2 regions of the Pseudomonas sp. MRSN 12121 genome follow, and region 1 is predicted to be linked to the other one. Evidence: riboswitches for the same ligand, from Rfam matches in the RefSeq annotation. Region 1 holds a riboswitch; the other holds the start of a gene.
The links. A riboswitch is a leader RNA that binds a small molecule or an ion and turns the genes downstream of it on or off. The one in region 1 is predicted to bind cobalamin.
Positions count from the first base shown of each region.

Region 2: it holds a riboswitch for cobalamin, as region 1 does, so the genes downstream of both, TO66_RS19265 (CbtB-domain containing protein) here and cobO (cob(I)yrinic acid a,c-diamide adenosyltransferase) in region 1, are expected to answer to the same signal.

Region 1 is NZ_CP010892.1:5,124,692-5,132,232, forward strand. Features, by position in the region: gene cobD (threonine-phosphate decarboxylase CobD) at 1-189, opposite strand, end outside; gene cbiB (adenosylcobinamide-phosphate synthase CbiB) at 182-1,090, opposite strand; gene bluB (5,6-dimethylbenzimidazole synthase) at 1,087-1,737, opposite strand; gene TO66_RS23170 (cobyrinate a,c-diamide synthase) at 1,734-3,047, opposite strand; gene cobO (cob(I)yrinic acid a,c-diamide adenosyltransferase) at 3,044-3,655, opposite strand; cobalamin riboswitch at 3,735-3,970, opposite strand; gene TO66_RS23180 (hypothetical protein) at 4,141-4,722, shown strand; gene TO66_RS23185 (sorbosone dehydrogenase family protein) at 4,795-6,123, shown strand; gene TO66_RS23190 (C40 family peptidase) at 6,185-6,721, opposite strand; gene TO66_RS23195 (C40 family peptidase) at 6,887-7,510, opposite strand.
Region 2 is NZ_CP010892.1:4,253,583-4,261,123, forward strand. Features, by position in the region: gene cobN (cobaltochelatase subunit CobN) at 1-1,938, opposite strand, end outside; gene cobW (cobalamin biosynthesis protein CobW) at 1,942-3,009, opposite strand; cobalamin riboswitch at 3,104-3,301, opposite strand; cobalamin riboswitch at 3,396-3,618, shown strand; gene TO66_RS19265 (CbtB-domain containing protein) at 3,715-3,903, shown strand; gene TO66_RS19270 (CbtA family protein) at 3,915-4,613, shown strand; gene TO66_RS19275 (cobalamin biosynthesis protein) at 4,610-5,023, shown strand; gene cobM (precorrin-4 C(11)-methyltransferase) at 5,105-5,851, shown strand; gene nfuA (Fe-S biogenesis protein NfuA) at 5,994-6,578, opposite strand; gene TO66_RS19290 (fatty acid cis/trans isomerase) at 6,780-7,541, opposite strand, start outside.

The sequences.
Region 1 (7,541 bases):
GCCGTAATAGTCGCGGGCGGCCTGCTCCAGGCCGTCTTCGGTTTCCGGCAAACGGGCCCAGGCGCGCATGCCTATCTCGGGAATCGGCCACGGCCAAGGCGCCAGTCCGCTGGACAGGTCCAGCCAGTCGGCCTCGGCAATGCCGTACTGTTCAGCCGCCTGGCGCAGGCGGCCACCGTGCTCAAGCATAGAATTGCGCTCCCAGGCAAAGAATCAACAGCCACAACCAGACCCCATGCTGCACCAGCCGCCAGCCGCGATCGATCGATGCCGCGTCGGCCGGCGGGCCTTCGCCCAACGTTGGGCGCTGGTGCAACTCGCCGTGATAGATCGCCGCGCCGCCCAGCTCGACCCCCAGCGCGCCCGCGCCGGCAGCCATCACCGGGCCGGCGTTGGGGCTGTCCCAGGTCGGCCCCTGGCGGCGCCAGCATTTCAGGGCCAGGCGGGTCTTGCCCAGTACGGCGTAAGTCAGCGCCACCAGCCGCGCCGGAATGTAATTGAGCACGTCGTCGATCTTCGCCGCCGCCCAGCCAAAGCGTTCGAACCGCTCATTACGATAGCCCCACATGGCATCCAGGGTATTGCTCAGGCGATAGAGCACCACGCCCGGCACGCCGGCCACGGCAAACCAGAACAAGGCGGCGAACACCGCGTCGCTGCCGTTCTCCAGCACCGACTCGGTCGCGGCACGGGCGACGCCGGTGGCGTCCAACTCGCTGGTCTGGCGGCTGACCAGGTAACCCACCCGCTGCCGCGCCTGGTCCAGGTCATCGCTACGCAGGGCCCGGGCCACCGGCTCGACATGCTCGCCAAGGCTGCGCAGGCCGAGGGCGCAATACAGCGCCAGGATGTCGAACAGCCAGCCGATATAAGGCAGCCAGGAAAACAGCGTCGCCAGCAACGTCAGCGGCAGCACCGCGATGACCCAGGCGGTGACGCCATGGCTGCGCCAGCCGCGGCCGCCGGAGTTGAAACGCTGCTCGATGCGATCGGCGAAACGGCCGAACTCCACCAGCGGGTGCCAGCGCTTGGGTTCCCCCAGCAACGCATCCAGCGCTACCGCGGCGACACTCAGCAACGCCACGCTCATTGACTCACTCCCCAATAGTTTTCATACAGCAATTCGTTCAGCGGGCGCTCCCGCGCCCAGCCTTCGAGCACCAGCATCGGCGCCGGGTAAAACTCGTCCACCGGCCCCAGGCACAGCACCGCCAACGGCTTGGCCCCGGCCGGCAGACCCAGCAAGCGGCCCAGGGCAACGGGCTCGAACAGCGATACCCAGCCCATGCCCAACCCTTCGGCACGAGCCGCCAGCCACAGGTTCTGAATGGCGCAGGAGAGCGAGGCCAGGTCCATTTCCGGCAAGGTCCGGCGCCCGAAGATATGCCGCTCGCGATCGTCCATCAGCGCCGCCACCAGCACTTCGGCGCAGTCGTGGATGCCTTCGACCTTGAGCTTCATGAATTCGTCGGAGCGTTCGCCCAGGGCCTCGGCCGTGCGTACCCGCTCCTCTTCCACCAGTTGCTGGATCTGCCCACGCAACGCGCGGTCGCTGATACGGATGAAACGCCAGGGCTGCATCAGACCGACGCTCGGCGCCTGGTGCGCGGCCTCCAGCAGGCGCCGCAGGACCTGCGGCTCGACCGTGCCCCCGGTGAAATGGCGCATGTCGCGCCGCTCGGCGATCGCACGGTAGACCGCTGCACGCTCGGTCGCGGAAAAGGCGTTGTCGGTCATGGACGCTGCGAACCTTCAGGCGCCAACAGCGCCGCGATCGCTCCGGGGTTGGACGGGAAATAGAAATGCACATACGAGGCTGTCAGTCGCCCCTGGCGATACACCGCTTCCGCACCGCGCCCGCCGTTCGGGCTCTGGCCTCGGGCGATCGGCACCAGCTCGGTGCTGGTCAACGAATGATGGTAGGTGTGGCCGCGCAGCGCGCCTTCCGGCAACGCCACCGCCTGCAACGCCAGGGCCGCCAGGCGCTTTTGCATCACCGCGTCGCCGGGCAGCAGGCCCAGCAGCACGGCGCGTTCGCCCTCGACGTCGGTCAGCGAATCCAGCAGGTACAACATGCCGCCGCACTCGGCGAGCAAGGGCTTGCCCGCGGCATGGTGCGCGCGGATCGCGCTGAGCATCGAGCCATTCGCCGCCAACGCCCGGTGATGCAGTTCCGGGTAACCGCCCGGCAGGTACAGGCTGTCCGCCTCGGGCAGCATGGCGTCATGGAGCGGCGAGAAAAAACGCAACTCGGCGCCCATCGCGCGCAACAGATCGAGGCTCGCACCATAGGTAAAGGCAAAGGCTTCGTCGCGGGCCACGGCAATGCGCACGCCGGCCAGCAATGGCTCGACGACAGGCACCGGCGGTGCGGCGAACTCGACGGCCGGCGGCAGGGCCACCTGGCAACTGTCGGCCAGGGCCGCGGCGGCCGCGTCGAGGCGCAGGTCCAGGTCGTTGAGTTCACTGGCCTGCACCAACCCCAGGTGACGACTGGGCAGTTCGATCCCGGTTTCCCGCGACAAGGCGCCGTACCAGCGCAGGCCTTCGGTCAGGCTACCTTCGAGCAACTGCGCATGACGCAGCGTGCCGACCCGGTTGGCCAGCACGCCGGCGAACGGCAGGTCCGGCTGATAACGCGCCAGCCCCAGCGCCAGGGCACCGAAGGTCTGGGCCATCGCCGTGCCGTCGATCACCGCCAGCACCGGCACCCCGAAATGCCGCGCCAGGTCGGCGCTGGACGGCGTACCGTCGAACAGCCCCATCACGCCTTCGATCAGGATCAGGTCCGCCTCGCCCGCGGCTTCCCACAGCAGGCGCCGGCTCTCCTGCTCGCCGACCATCCACATGTCCAGCTGGTACACCGGGGCGCCGCTGGCGCGCTCGAGGATCATCGGGTCGAGAAAGTCCGGTCCGCACTTGAAGACCCGCACCTTGCGCCCCTGGTTGCGATGCAGGCGGGCGAGCGCGGCGGTCACGGTGGTCTTGCCCTGGCCGGAAGCCGGCGCGGCAATCAGTACCGCGGGGCAATGACGGGCATCCCTCACAGTTCGACGCCCTTCTGAGCCTTGATCCCGGCCTGGAAGGCGTGCTTGACCATGCCCATCTCGGTGACGGTGTCGGCCAGTTCGATCATCTGCGGCTGGGCGCCGCGACCAGTCACCACCACATGCTGCATGGGCGGGCGGGCCTGAAGATCGCCGAGCACCTGGTCCAGGTCGAGATAACCGTGCTTGAGGGCAATGTTCAGCTCATCGAGCACCACCAGGCCGATTCCCGGGTCACGCAGCAGCTCCCGGGAAACCGCCCAGGCCGCTTCGGCCGCGGCGATGTCGCGCTGGCGGTCCTGGGTTTCCCAGGTGAAGCCTTCGCCCATCACATGGAAACGCACCTGCTCCGGGAAACGCCGGAAAAACAGCTCCTCGCCCGTGCTGTTGCGGCCCTTGATGAACTGCACCACGCCACATTGCATACCGTGGCCCATGGCCCGCGCGAGCATGCCGAAGGCCGAGCTGCTCTTGCCCTTGCCGTTGCCGGTCAGCACCAGCAACAGCCCGCACTCGTTCGGCGAATTGGCGATGCGTTCGTCGATCACGGCTTTTTTGCGTTGCATGCGCGCCAGATGGCGTTCGTCACGATCGGGGGACTCAGTCATGGGGCAGCTCTCCGTTGGGGCTGGATAACGGGGGGCAGGCATAGGAATAGACGGCGCAAGCCTGGCATCGCCCACCGTGATGCCGTTGGATGGATCAGGCCGGTCTCCGGGCTTGTGAGTGGCGTGGATGCCCAACTGCGCGCCTTCCCATGTCGACCATCGACACAGTGGCATCGAGCGCAGTCTTGACTCATTTACCGTTGCGGGGGCAGCGCCGGAATCGTCATGTGCGCCTATCGGCACGGGGACTCACCGGCTTCCCTGTTTCACTCTGTCGACCCACGGCCACAGAGCACCTGAAACAAGTCGCGAAGGTTAGAGGGTTGGGGGTGGAGCGTCAATGAAAGCCAGGGCCTGGCGAATCGGCGAATGACTGCAGATGGCAAACGCGACGCGAATCTTGTGCCACACTCAAGGCAGTGATATCAAATAGCCATATTCGCTTCAAAAAACTCCAAAATCTCAACAATAATAGGAAAAGTCCGATGCAAGGCATGATCATCAGCAATCCGAAACTGGAATTCCTGCGCCCTGCCCTGGAACGCTGGTTCGATTGCATCGACCGCTACAACTCCGTACGTGGCGATAACGAAAGCCCGTACTGGTTCGACGAAAAAGCCAACCTGGGACTGCTCTCCTCCGCGGCCTGGATGGCGGAAATGGTCACGCTGGAACATACCCCGAGCAAAAAGCAGCTCGAAGAAGGCAACCGCAACGGGCGCACCGACCTCTACATCGCCACTCAGGAAGAGCGCGTCTATATCCAGGCCACCCAGCGCTGGCCCCGAGTCAACAGCCTGCACCTGACCCAACCGTTGCTGGATGCCGCCAGCGATGCGAAAAAAGCCAGCTACCCCAGCGACCTGAGGCTCGGCTGCCTGTTCGTCACGCCGCAGAAGACCCAGCACAGCGCCACCCCGGAAGAACTGCAGGACATGGTCGACGATCTGCAAAAGGAACACTGCTGCGCCGTGGCCTGGTACTTCCCCTACGCCTATCGCAAATTGCGCAACGACACCGGCAACTACCACCCGGGCATTGCCGTACTGTTCAAGGAAGCTCACTGACACGGTTGAACCATCACCGGCCTGTGCTTCTCTATGACTACACCGACATCGTGCATTCATAGGGAAGTCAGCATGTTCAAGTTACGCTACGCCATTCTCATCACCGCCGCCGCAGGCCTCGCCGCCTGCGGCGAAAGCTCCAGCCTCCAAGTCTCCGATGGCACCGGGCCCTCGCCGAAACTGCCCGAGCCGAACAAGACCCTGATCCCGACCGTGAACATCGCCCCGGCGATCGGCTGGCCGCAAGGCGCCAAGCCGGTGGCCGCCGCCGGCACCCAGGTGGCGGCCTTCGCCGAGGGCCTGGACCATCCGCGCTGGCTGTATGTGCTGCCCAACGGCGACGTGCTGGTCGCCGAGACCAACGCTCCGCCCAAGCCCGATGACAGCAAGGGCATCCGCGGCTGGGTGATGGGCAAGGTCATGGGCCGCGCCGGGGCCGGCGTACCCAGCCCGAACCGCATCACCCTGCTGCGCGACAAGGACCATGACGGCGTGGCGGAAACCCGCACGGTGTTCCTGGACAACCTCAACTCCCCATTCGGCATGGCGCTCGTGGGCAACGACCTGTACGTCGCCGACACCGATCGGCTGCTGCGCTTCCCTTATCAGGAGGGGGATACCCGGATCAGCGCCCAACCGACCAAAGTGGTGGACCTGCCCGGCGGCACGCTGAACCATCACTGGACCAAAAACGTGATTGCCAGCCAGGACGGCAGCAAGCTGTACGTCACCGTCGGCTCCAACAGCAACGTCGGCGAGAACGGGCTGGACCAGGAAGAAGGCCGCGCGGCGATCTGGGAAGTCGATCGGGCCACCGGCCAGCAGCGGATTTTCGCCTCCGGTCTGCGCAACCCCAACGGCATGGCCTGGGAACCGCAAAGCGGGCAGCTATGGACCGCAGTCAACGAGCGCGACGAAATCGGCAGCGACCTGGTGCCGGACTACATCACTTCGGTCAAGGACGGCGCCTTCTATGGCTGGCCCTTCAGCTATTACGGCCAGCATGTGGACGTGCGCGTCACACCGCAGAATCCGGAACTGGTGGCCAAGGCCATCGCCCCGGACTACGCCGTCGGTCCGCATACCGCGTCCCTGGGCCTGGCATTCGCCGAAGGCAGCAAGCTGCCGGCGCCTTTCACCCAGGGTGCGTTCATCGGTCAGCACGGCTCCTGGAATCGCAAGCCCCACAGCGGCTACAAGGTGATTTTCGTGCCCTTCGCCAATGGCAAGCCGACAGGTCAACCCGTGGACGTGCTGACAGGCTTTCTGAGCGCGGACGAAAAAGCCATGGGCCGTCCGGTCGGCGTCGTGATCGACAAGCAAGGGGATCTGCTGGTGGCCGACGACGTCGGCAACAAGGTCTGGCGCGTGTCGGCGGCGGACAAACCGCAGGCTCAGTAAGGAAAGCGTCGTCGAGGTTGAGGTGACGCGCAGTCATCGCAACCTCGACGCGAGGGGGAAGCTAAGGGTTGTGCGCCAGATGCTCTGGCTGCAGCACGCGCTTGGCGCTCAGGTAGGCTTTTTGCCAATAGGCCTTGGACAGGCTGTCCAGCTTCACCGTGCCGCCAGTGGCCGGCGCATGCACGAAGCGGCCCTCGCCGACATAAATGCCGGCATGGCTGACCTGGGAGCCGCCATTGGTGGCAAAAAAAATCAGGTCGCCGGTCTGCAAAGCGTTCTTGCCCACATCCGGTGCTCGCATGCCAATCATTTCGCGCGTGGAGCGAGGCAGCGAGATACCGGCCGCATCGCGGTAGACATAACCGATCAGGCCGCTGCAATCGAATCCGGAATCCGGCGTGTTGCCGCCCCAGCGATAAGGCGTACCCACTAGCCCCAGGGCGCGAAACAGTACGTCTTCGGCAGCTGGCGAGAAGGTGGCCTGGGGGGTATTGAAAACGGGAGCACGTACCACGGGCGCGGGAGGCGGGGTACGACTGGCGCACGCGCTGAGCAGCGCGGCGAGAGCGATCAATGCAAGGCGGGCCGACGTCGACATATGCAGAACAATCCTGATCTGGATGCGGCTTTCTCTGCCGTGAGGCCGAAAACAAAACCGCGTAAGCAGGGCTTACGCGGTTAGTTTTCAACAATAGATCAGAATTCTAGCGTCTACGCGCCAAACTTCAAGTAAGACTTTAAGTTTGCCTTACAAAAAGTCCGCTTATTTACGCGCGGTGACCACAGTCGGGGCCATCGCAAGGGCGCGCTTGGCTTCGATGAAGGTCTTGCTCCAGTAGCTGTCACCCAGGCTGTCTACCCGGACACCACCACTACGGCGGCTGCTGGAATGGATGAACTGGTCGTCGCCCAGGTAGATGCCAGCGTGGCTGACACGACCGCGGCGGCCATTGGTGGCGAAGAACAGCAGATCGCCGGGTTGCAGCTTGTTACGCGCAACCAGCGGGGCGTCAACGTTGATCATTTCGCGAGTGGAGCGCGGCAGGTTCATGCCCGCTTCTTCACGGAACAGGTAGCCGATGAAACCACTGCAATCGAAGCCGGCTTCGGAGGTGCCGCCGAAACGGTAACGGGTACCGATCAGGGACATGCCGCGCTCGAGGATGCTGTCGGCCAGTACCGGCAACTGGTAAGGCTTGCTGTCGGCGAACTCGGCGAGTTCTTTTTCGGTTGCCAGTTCTTCCTGGTAAATAGCGGAAGAGCGGGCTTTTGAAGAGTTCTGGACCTGCTGCTGAGGTTCCTGCTGGCTCACCGGAGAGTGGGTGGCGCAACCAAACAACAGGGTAACGAGTGCAAGAGGCACGAGGGGTGCGAAGCGCTTCAGCATGGGCACGACCGTGGCTAAAAGTTATAAAGAA
Region 2 (7,541 bases), 870 kb from region 1:
CTGCAATTCGCGGGCACGCCGCGGGTCGAGCAACTGCGCTTCGTAGTACTCGTCGGCGAGCAGCTCCAGGTCACGCAGCGGGCCATAGGTTTCGGCCCGGGTCAGCGGCGGCATCAGGTGATCGATGATCACCGCCTGGGTCCGGCGCTTGGCCTGGGCACCCTCGCCTGGGTCGTTGACGATGAACGGGTAGATATTCGGCAGCGGCCCCAGCAGCAGGTCCGGCCAGCAGCTCTCCGACAGGCCGACACCCTTGCCCGGCAGCCATTCCAGGTTGCCGTGCTTGCCGACATGGATCACCCCATGGGCGCCATAGGCCTGGCGCAGCCAGAAATAGAACGCCAGGTAGCCGTGGGGCGGCACCAGGTCCGGGTCGTGGTAGACCGCGCTCGGGTCGACCTGGTAACCGCGCGCCGGCTGGATGCCGACGAAGGTCAGGCCCAGGCGCAGGCCGGCGACCATCATCCGCCCGCTGCGGAACATCGGATCGTTCTCCGGACAGCCCCAACGCTCCAGCACCGCCTGGCGGTTGGCCTCGGGCAGCGCGTCGAACAGCGCCTGGTATTCGGCCAGCGCCAGGCTTTGCTGGCAGGGACGCAGGTCGAGGCTGTCCAGATCGTTGCTGACCCCGCCCAGCAATTGCTGGATCAGCGCCGTACCGCTGGCCGGCAACTCGGCCGGCAGCGGATAGCCCCGCGCGTGCAGGGCGCGCAGGATATTCAGCGCCGCCGCCGGCGTGTCCAGGCCCACGCCGTTGCCGATGCGGCCATCGCGGGTCGGGTAGTTGGCGAGAATCAGGGCGATACGTTTTTCGCCATTGGCCAGCCGCGCCAGGTCGACCCAGCGCCGCGCCAGTTCGGCGACGAAGTCCATGCGCTCGGGGGCCGGGCGATAGCAGACCACGTCCGACTGGCTGCGCTCGCTGCGCCAGGCCAGGTCCTTGAAGCTGATGGGGCGGCTGATGATGCGCCCGTCCAGTTCCGGCAAGGCGATGTGCATCGCCAGGTCGCGCGGGCCCAGGCCCTGCTCGCTGGCGCGCCAGCCGGGTTCGTTGTCCTGGGCGCAGATGGCCTGGATCACCGGGATGTCGCGGCGGAACGGCCGCAGGTGCGGCGCCTCCGGGCTGGACTGGGCAAACCCGGTGGTATTGAGGATCACCGCCGCCTGCACCTCATCCAGCAGCTCCTCGACCACCGTCAGGCAGCCGGGCTCCTTCAGGCTGGCCAAGGCCACCGGCAACGGGTTCAAGCCCGCTGCCTGCAAGCGTCGGCAGAATTCATCGATAAAGGCGGTATTGGCCGCCTGCAGGTGCGAGCGGTAGAACAGCAACGCCGCCACCGGCTGACCGGCCTGCCAGTCGGCCTGCCAATCGCCGAGAGCGGCGCTGCCTGTGTTCGGGTGGTAGATCGCGGTGCGCGGCAGGGTCTGCGGCTCGGACCAGGGGTAAGCGCGCCCCAGCCAGCCACTGGCCAGGCACCGGTACAGGTCCAGCGCATTGCCCAGGCCGCCCTGGCGCAGGAAATGCCAGAGACGCTCGCGATCGGCGGCAGGCACCGTGCTCAAGTCGCTCAGTTCCGGGTCCGGACGGTCGTCGCCCGGCACCAGGATCAACTGCACGCCGCGCTGCGCCAGTTGCACCAGTTGCTCGATGCCGTAGCGCCAATAGGCGATGCCGCCGTGCAGGGAAACCAGGATCATCTTGGCATGGCGCAGCACCTGGTCGACATACAGGTCGACCGATGCATGGTTTTGCACCTGCATCGGGTTGGCCAGGCGAAAACTCGGGTAGTCCTCCGGCAACTGCCGGGCCGCTTCGGCCAGCAGCGCCAGGCTGGAGTCGCCGCTGCACAGGATCACCAGCTCGGCGGGGGTTTGTCCCAGGTCGGCAATGTTGTCATCCGACACGAAACCGCCGGGCTGGGTCCTGAGCAGGTGCATGGCTTACACGCTGAGCGCGGCGCGCAGTTGCGCCTCGAGTTGCACCGCGTCCAGCTCCTGGCCGATCAGCACCAGGCGCGTGGTACGCGCCTCATCGGCGCCCCACTTGCGGTCGAAGTGCTTGTCGAAACGCGTGCCCACGCCCTGGATCAGCAGGCGCATCGGCTTGTTGGGGATCGCCGCAAAACCCTTGACCCGCAGGATACCGTGCTTGACCACCAGTTGCGTCAGGGCGTCCAACAGCAGGCTTTCGTCGGCCTCGGGCAGTTCGATGGAGATGGAGTCGAAGGCGTCGTGATCATGATCATCGTGGTCGTCGCCGTCATGGTGATGGTCATGGTGGCTGTGACGGCCGTCGATGTGCTCTTCCGAACCGTTGCCCAGACCCAGCAGCACGTCCAGCGGCAGGCGGCCGCTGCTGGCCTCGATGACTTTCACTGCCGGCGGCAGCTCCTCGGCCACTTCCAGGCGCACCTTGGCCAGGTCGGCCGGGCTGATCAGGTCGGCCTTGTTGAGAATTACCAGGTCGGCACTGGACAGTTGGTCGGCGAACAATTCGTGCAGCGGCGACTCATGGTCCAGGTTCGGATCGAGCTTGCGCTGGGCGTCGACCTGGTCCGGGAAGGCGGCAAACGTGCCGGCGGCCACGGCCGGGCTGTCGACCACGGTGATCACCGCGTCGACGGTGCAGGCGCTGCGGATTTCCGGCCACTGGAAAGCCTGGACCAGGGGTTTGGGCAGGGCCAGGCCGGAGGTTTCGATGAGGATATGGTCGAGGTCGCCACGACGCGCCACCAACTCGCGCATCACCGGGAAGAACTCCTCCTGCACGGTGCAGCACAGGCAGCCGTTGGCCAGCTCGAAGACCCGGCCGAGCGCTTCTTCCTCGGTGCAGCCGATGGAGCACTGTTTGAGGATCTCGCCATCGATGCCCAGCTCGCCGAACTCGTTGACGATCACCGCGATGCGCCGGCCCTGGGCGTTATCCAGCATGTGCCGCAGCAAGGTGGTCTTACCCGAGCCGAGAAAGCCGGTGACGATGGTGACGGGAAGTTTGGCCAGTGTTTTCATCGGATGCCCTTTGGCAAGGTGGCGGGCATACGGGACGAGACCGCGCAGGCAGGTGCACGGAAGAGTTCGCCACCGGATCACCCCGCCCGGTTGTAGTGAGAATCGGGTCCGAGGCAGGTCTCCTGGCTGACGGCGCGCCGGTCGTTCGACTGGCGAACGATGCGCCTTCCCGCCGCCTGGCAGTGGCCTTGCATCGTTCATCACCGTTTACAGTTGCGGGGGCAGCCGCGGCTTACCGCGTTCCCGTCTTAGCTTCGGCAGACGCCGAAGAACCTCGAAAGCGCAAGGCTACGCAGAGCTTGCAGGCCGGTCAATGTCCATGCCGCGCCGGGACCTGCGAAAACGAGAACCCTTGCCAATTGACGCCCCTCCCTCGCCCATGCTCTCCTACACGCCTTGTTACGGGTGCCCTTCACAGGGTGAAACGGGAAACCGGTGCGTCACAGGCCCAAGGCCTTGATCAGTCCGGTGCTGCCCCCGCAACGGTAAGCGAGCGAAGAATCAGATCCACTGTGCCAGCAGTCCGGCATGGGAAGGCGATTCTTGCAGGCCAGGCGCCAGCCCCGCCCCTCGCGAGCCCGGAGACCGGCCCGCCATACAGTCATGACAACCCGCGGTGGGCGGGCGCTGTTGATTCCCCGCGGGCCTGTCTCGCGGGGTTTTGCTGCGCTCGATCCAACCGCTGACACCCCAGAGGGAAGCGCCATGTCGAGCATCAGCAGCACCAGCCACTCCGCCAGCACCACGACCACCCTGAGCCAACGCCTGATCGCCGCCATCGGTGCCTCGGTCCTGGGCGCGTGCCTTGTGTATTTCGCCGGTTTCTCGCACATCGAAGCGGTGCACAACGCCGCCCACGATACCCGCCACAGCGCCGCCTTCCCTTGCCACTGAGGCCTGTCGAGATGATCAAGCGTATCGCGCACACCGCGGGTTTCGCCGGCTTGCTGGCCGCCCTGCTGCTGACCCTGCTGCAGAGCTTCTGGGTCGCCCCGCTGATCCTCCAGGCGGAAACCTACGAGAAGGCCCCCGCCGTCGAAACGCATGAACATGCCGCCGGCACCGCCGCCCATAGCCACGACGCCGAAGCCTGGGAGCCGGAAGACGGCTGGCAGCGCGTGCTGTCCACCACCGGCGGCAACCTGGTGGTCGCCGTGGGCTTCGCCCTGATGCTGGCCGGCCTCTACACCCTGCGCGCACCTAATCGCACGTCCCAGGGCCTGCTCTGGGGCCTGGCCGGTTATGCGACCTTCTGCCTGGCACCGACTCTAGGCCTGCCGCCCGAGCTGCCCGGCACCGCCGCCGCAGACCTGACGCAACGGCAGATCTGGTGGGTCGGCACCGCCGCCTCCACCGCCGTCGGTATCGCCCTGATCGTGTTCGCCGGCCACTGGCTGCTGAAGGTGCTGGGCGTGGCCATTCTCGCCGTGCCGCACCTGATCGGCGCGCCGCAGCCGGAAGTGCATTCGATGCTCGCTCCGGAGGCCCTGGAAGCGCAGTTCAAGATCGCCTCGCAGCTGACCAACGCCGCGTTCTGGATGGCCCTGGGCCTGATCAGCGCCTGGCTGTTCCGCCGCAAGGGCGACGATCGGTACAGCGCATGACCGACGCCGGCACCATGCCGACCCTGGTGGTCGGCCTGGGCTGCCAGCGGGGCTGCCCGGTGGAAATCTTGCGCGCCCTGCTCGACCGGACTTTGAGCACCCACCGGTTCGAGCGCGCTCAGATCAGGGCGCTGGCCAGCATCGACCTGAAACGCGAGGAACCCGCCCTGCTGGCCCTGGCCGCCGAACTGGAGGTGCCCCTGGGCTGTTTCAGCAGCCAGCAGCTGGCGCCTTATGCCCCGCAGCTCAGTCATCGTTCAACGCTTGCCTATGAGCACACGGGGTGCTATGGGGTCGCCGAAAGCGCGGCCCTGGCCCTGGCCGAACACCTGGCCCGGCGCCCGCCGAAACTGCTGGTGCCGCGGCAAAAATGCCCCCAGGCGACCCTCGCCTTGGCCTGCGCCGGGTAAATCTTCGATAATCCCCGCCGCTGATCATGAGCAATCTTCATCTGTGAGGTTGCATCGCCCCTTTTTTCCCAGGAGAACGCCATGACCGTCTTTTTTATCGGCGCAGGTCCCGGCGACCCGGAACTGATCACCGTCAAGGGCCAGCGGCTGATCCGCAGTTGCCCGGTCATCCTCTATGCCGGCTCCCTGGTGCCCGAAGCCGTGCTGCAGGGGCATCGCGCCGAATTAGTGGTCAACAGCGCCGAATTGCACCTGGAGCAGATTGTCGAGCTGATCGCACAGGCCCATGCCAAGGGCCAGGACGTGGCCCGGGTACACTCCGGCGACCCGAGCCTGTATGGCGCCATCGGCGAGCAGATCCGCCATCTGCGCGAGTTGGGCATTCCCTTCGAGATCGTCCCCGGCGTAACCGCCACCGCGGCCTGCGCGGCCTTGCTCGGCGCCGAGCTGACGTTGCCGGACGTGGCCCAGAGCGTGATTCTCACCCGCTACGCCGACAAGACGTCGATGCCCGCCGGTGAAGAATTCGCCAGCCTGGCCGCTCATGGCACCACCATGGCCATCCACCTGGGGGTCAACCATCTGCCGAAGATAGTCGCCGACCTGCTGCCCCACTACGGCGCCGACTGCCCGATCGCCGTGGTGCATCGGGCGACCTGGCCGGACCAGGACTGGGTGCTGGGCACCCTGGCGGACATTGCCGACAAGGTGGCGGCCAAGGGCTTTCGCCGCACCGCGCTGATCCTGGTGGGCCGGGTGCTGGCCACGGACAGCTTCAGTGAGTCGTCGTTGTATCGCGCAGGGCATGCGCATTTGTATCGCCCTTGAAGAGCATCGCGGGCAAGTCGGATCGCCGCCCGCTCGCTCCTACAGTAGGAGCGAGGCTTGCCCGCGATAAAGGCACCACAGACTTTCAGGCATAAAAAACGGCGCTCACGGGGCGCCGTTTTTTCTGTTCGCAGCGAACGCCTTAGTAGTAGGCGTTTTCTTTCTGCGTGTGGTCGGTGACGTCACGCACACCCTTGAGCTCGGGAATGCGCTCGAGCAGGGTGCGCTCGATGCCTTCCTTCAAGGTCACGTCGGCCTGGCCGCAGCCCTGGCAACCGCCGCCGAATTGCAGCACGGCGATACCGTCGTCGACCACGTCGATCAGGCTGACCTGGCCGCCATGGCTGGCCAGCCCCGGGTTGATCTCGGTCTGCAGGTAATAGTTGATGCGCTCGTTGATCGGGCTGTCGGCGTTGACCATCGGCACCTTGGCGTTCGGCGCCTTGATGGTCAGTTGGCCGCCCATGCGATCGGTGGCGTAGTCGACCACCGCATCGTCGAGAAAACCTTCGCTGAAGGCGTCGATGTAGGCGGTGAAGCTCTTCAGGCCCAGGGCCTTGTCTTCGGGTTTCTCTTCGCCCGGCTTGCAGTAGGCGATGCAGGTTTCGGCGTACTGGGTGCCAGGCTGGGTGATGAAGATGCGGATGCCGATGCCCGGGGTGCTCTGCTTGGAGAGCAGATCAGCCAGATAATCGTGGGCAGCGTCGGTAATGGTAATAGCGGTCATGGAAATTCCTCGCAGGCGTTGGCGCAGTTTACGCCAATCGGCGTGCCGGACAAAGTCCTAGTATTTTTGTCGGGATAGACCTTGGTCGATAGCCCTGCGTTGCGCATTCATGCAACGCCAGGACGATTTACCAGGACTCTCGGGCATGGGCCGGGCCGGAACCTGAGGGCTCCAGCCCGGAATTTCAAGCCTGTGGCGCCTTCAGAGGTTCTCGTAGCGGTTCATGTCCAGCACGCCCGCCTCTTTCGGATCGGTTTCGAGGATGTAGCGGGTCTGGTCATGGAAGTACTGCCAGAACTGCGGATGGCTGCGACGGATGCCCCAGCGCTCGACGATCTTCTCGAACCGCTTGGCGTCCTTGGCGTTTTCCATCTGCGCGACGAAATCCGGCACCTGCCCGGCGGGAATGTTGAACATGAAGTTCGGGTAACTGCTGAGCACGCCCGGGTAGAGGGTCAGGGTGTCCAGGCCCGGCTGGTAGCGCAGCGACTCGCCCAGCAGGAACGCCACGTTACTGTGGGCGCGGTTGCGCAGCATGCTGTAGAACACCCGCTTGCCACTCGGCGCCTCGACCCGCAGCATGGTCGCCTCTGGCAGCAGGTCGATGACCCGCATGCCGGCCGCCGGGCGCGACACCAGGCGGCTGAGGGCCTGCTCGGCATTCTGCAGCGCCGGGTCGATGTTCGGCCGCGAGCAGTAGGCGCTGTCGCAGCGATTGATCGGATCGGGATGCGCGTTGAGATCGCCATAACGGTTCAGCAACTGATTGGCGAAATCGCGTTTCGGGTCCTTCTCGTCAAGGACCAGGCCGCTGGCCTTGCTGTCGTCGATGGACTCGTAGTCCAGCCACATCTTGAACTTGCCGCTGTTCTGGTACCAGTCGTCGAGGAAGTCCTCGCGCGTACCGGCGGGCATCAGGCGCAGGAAGTTCTGCTCGGCGCCGTTACGGATCAGGTCGAAGTA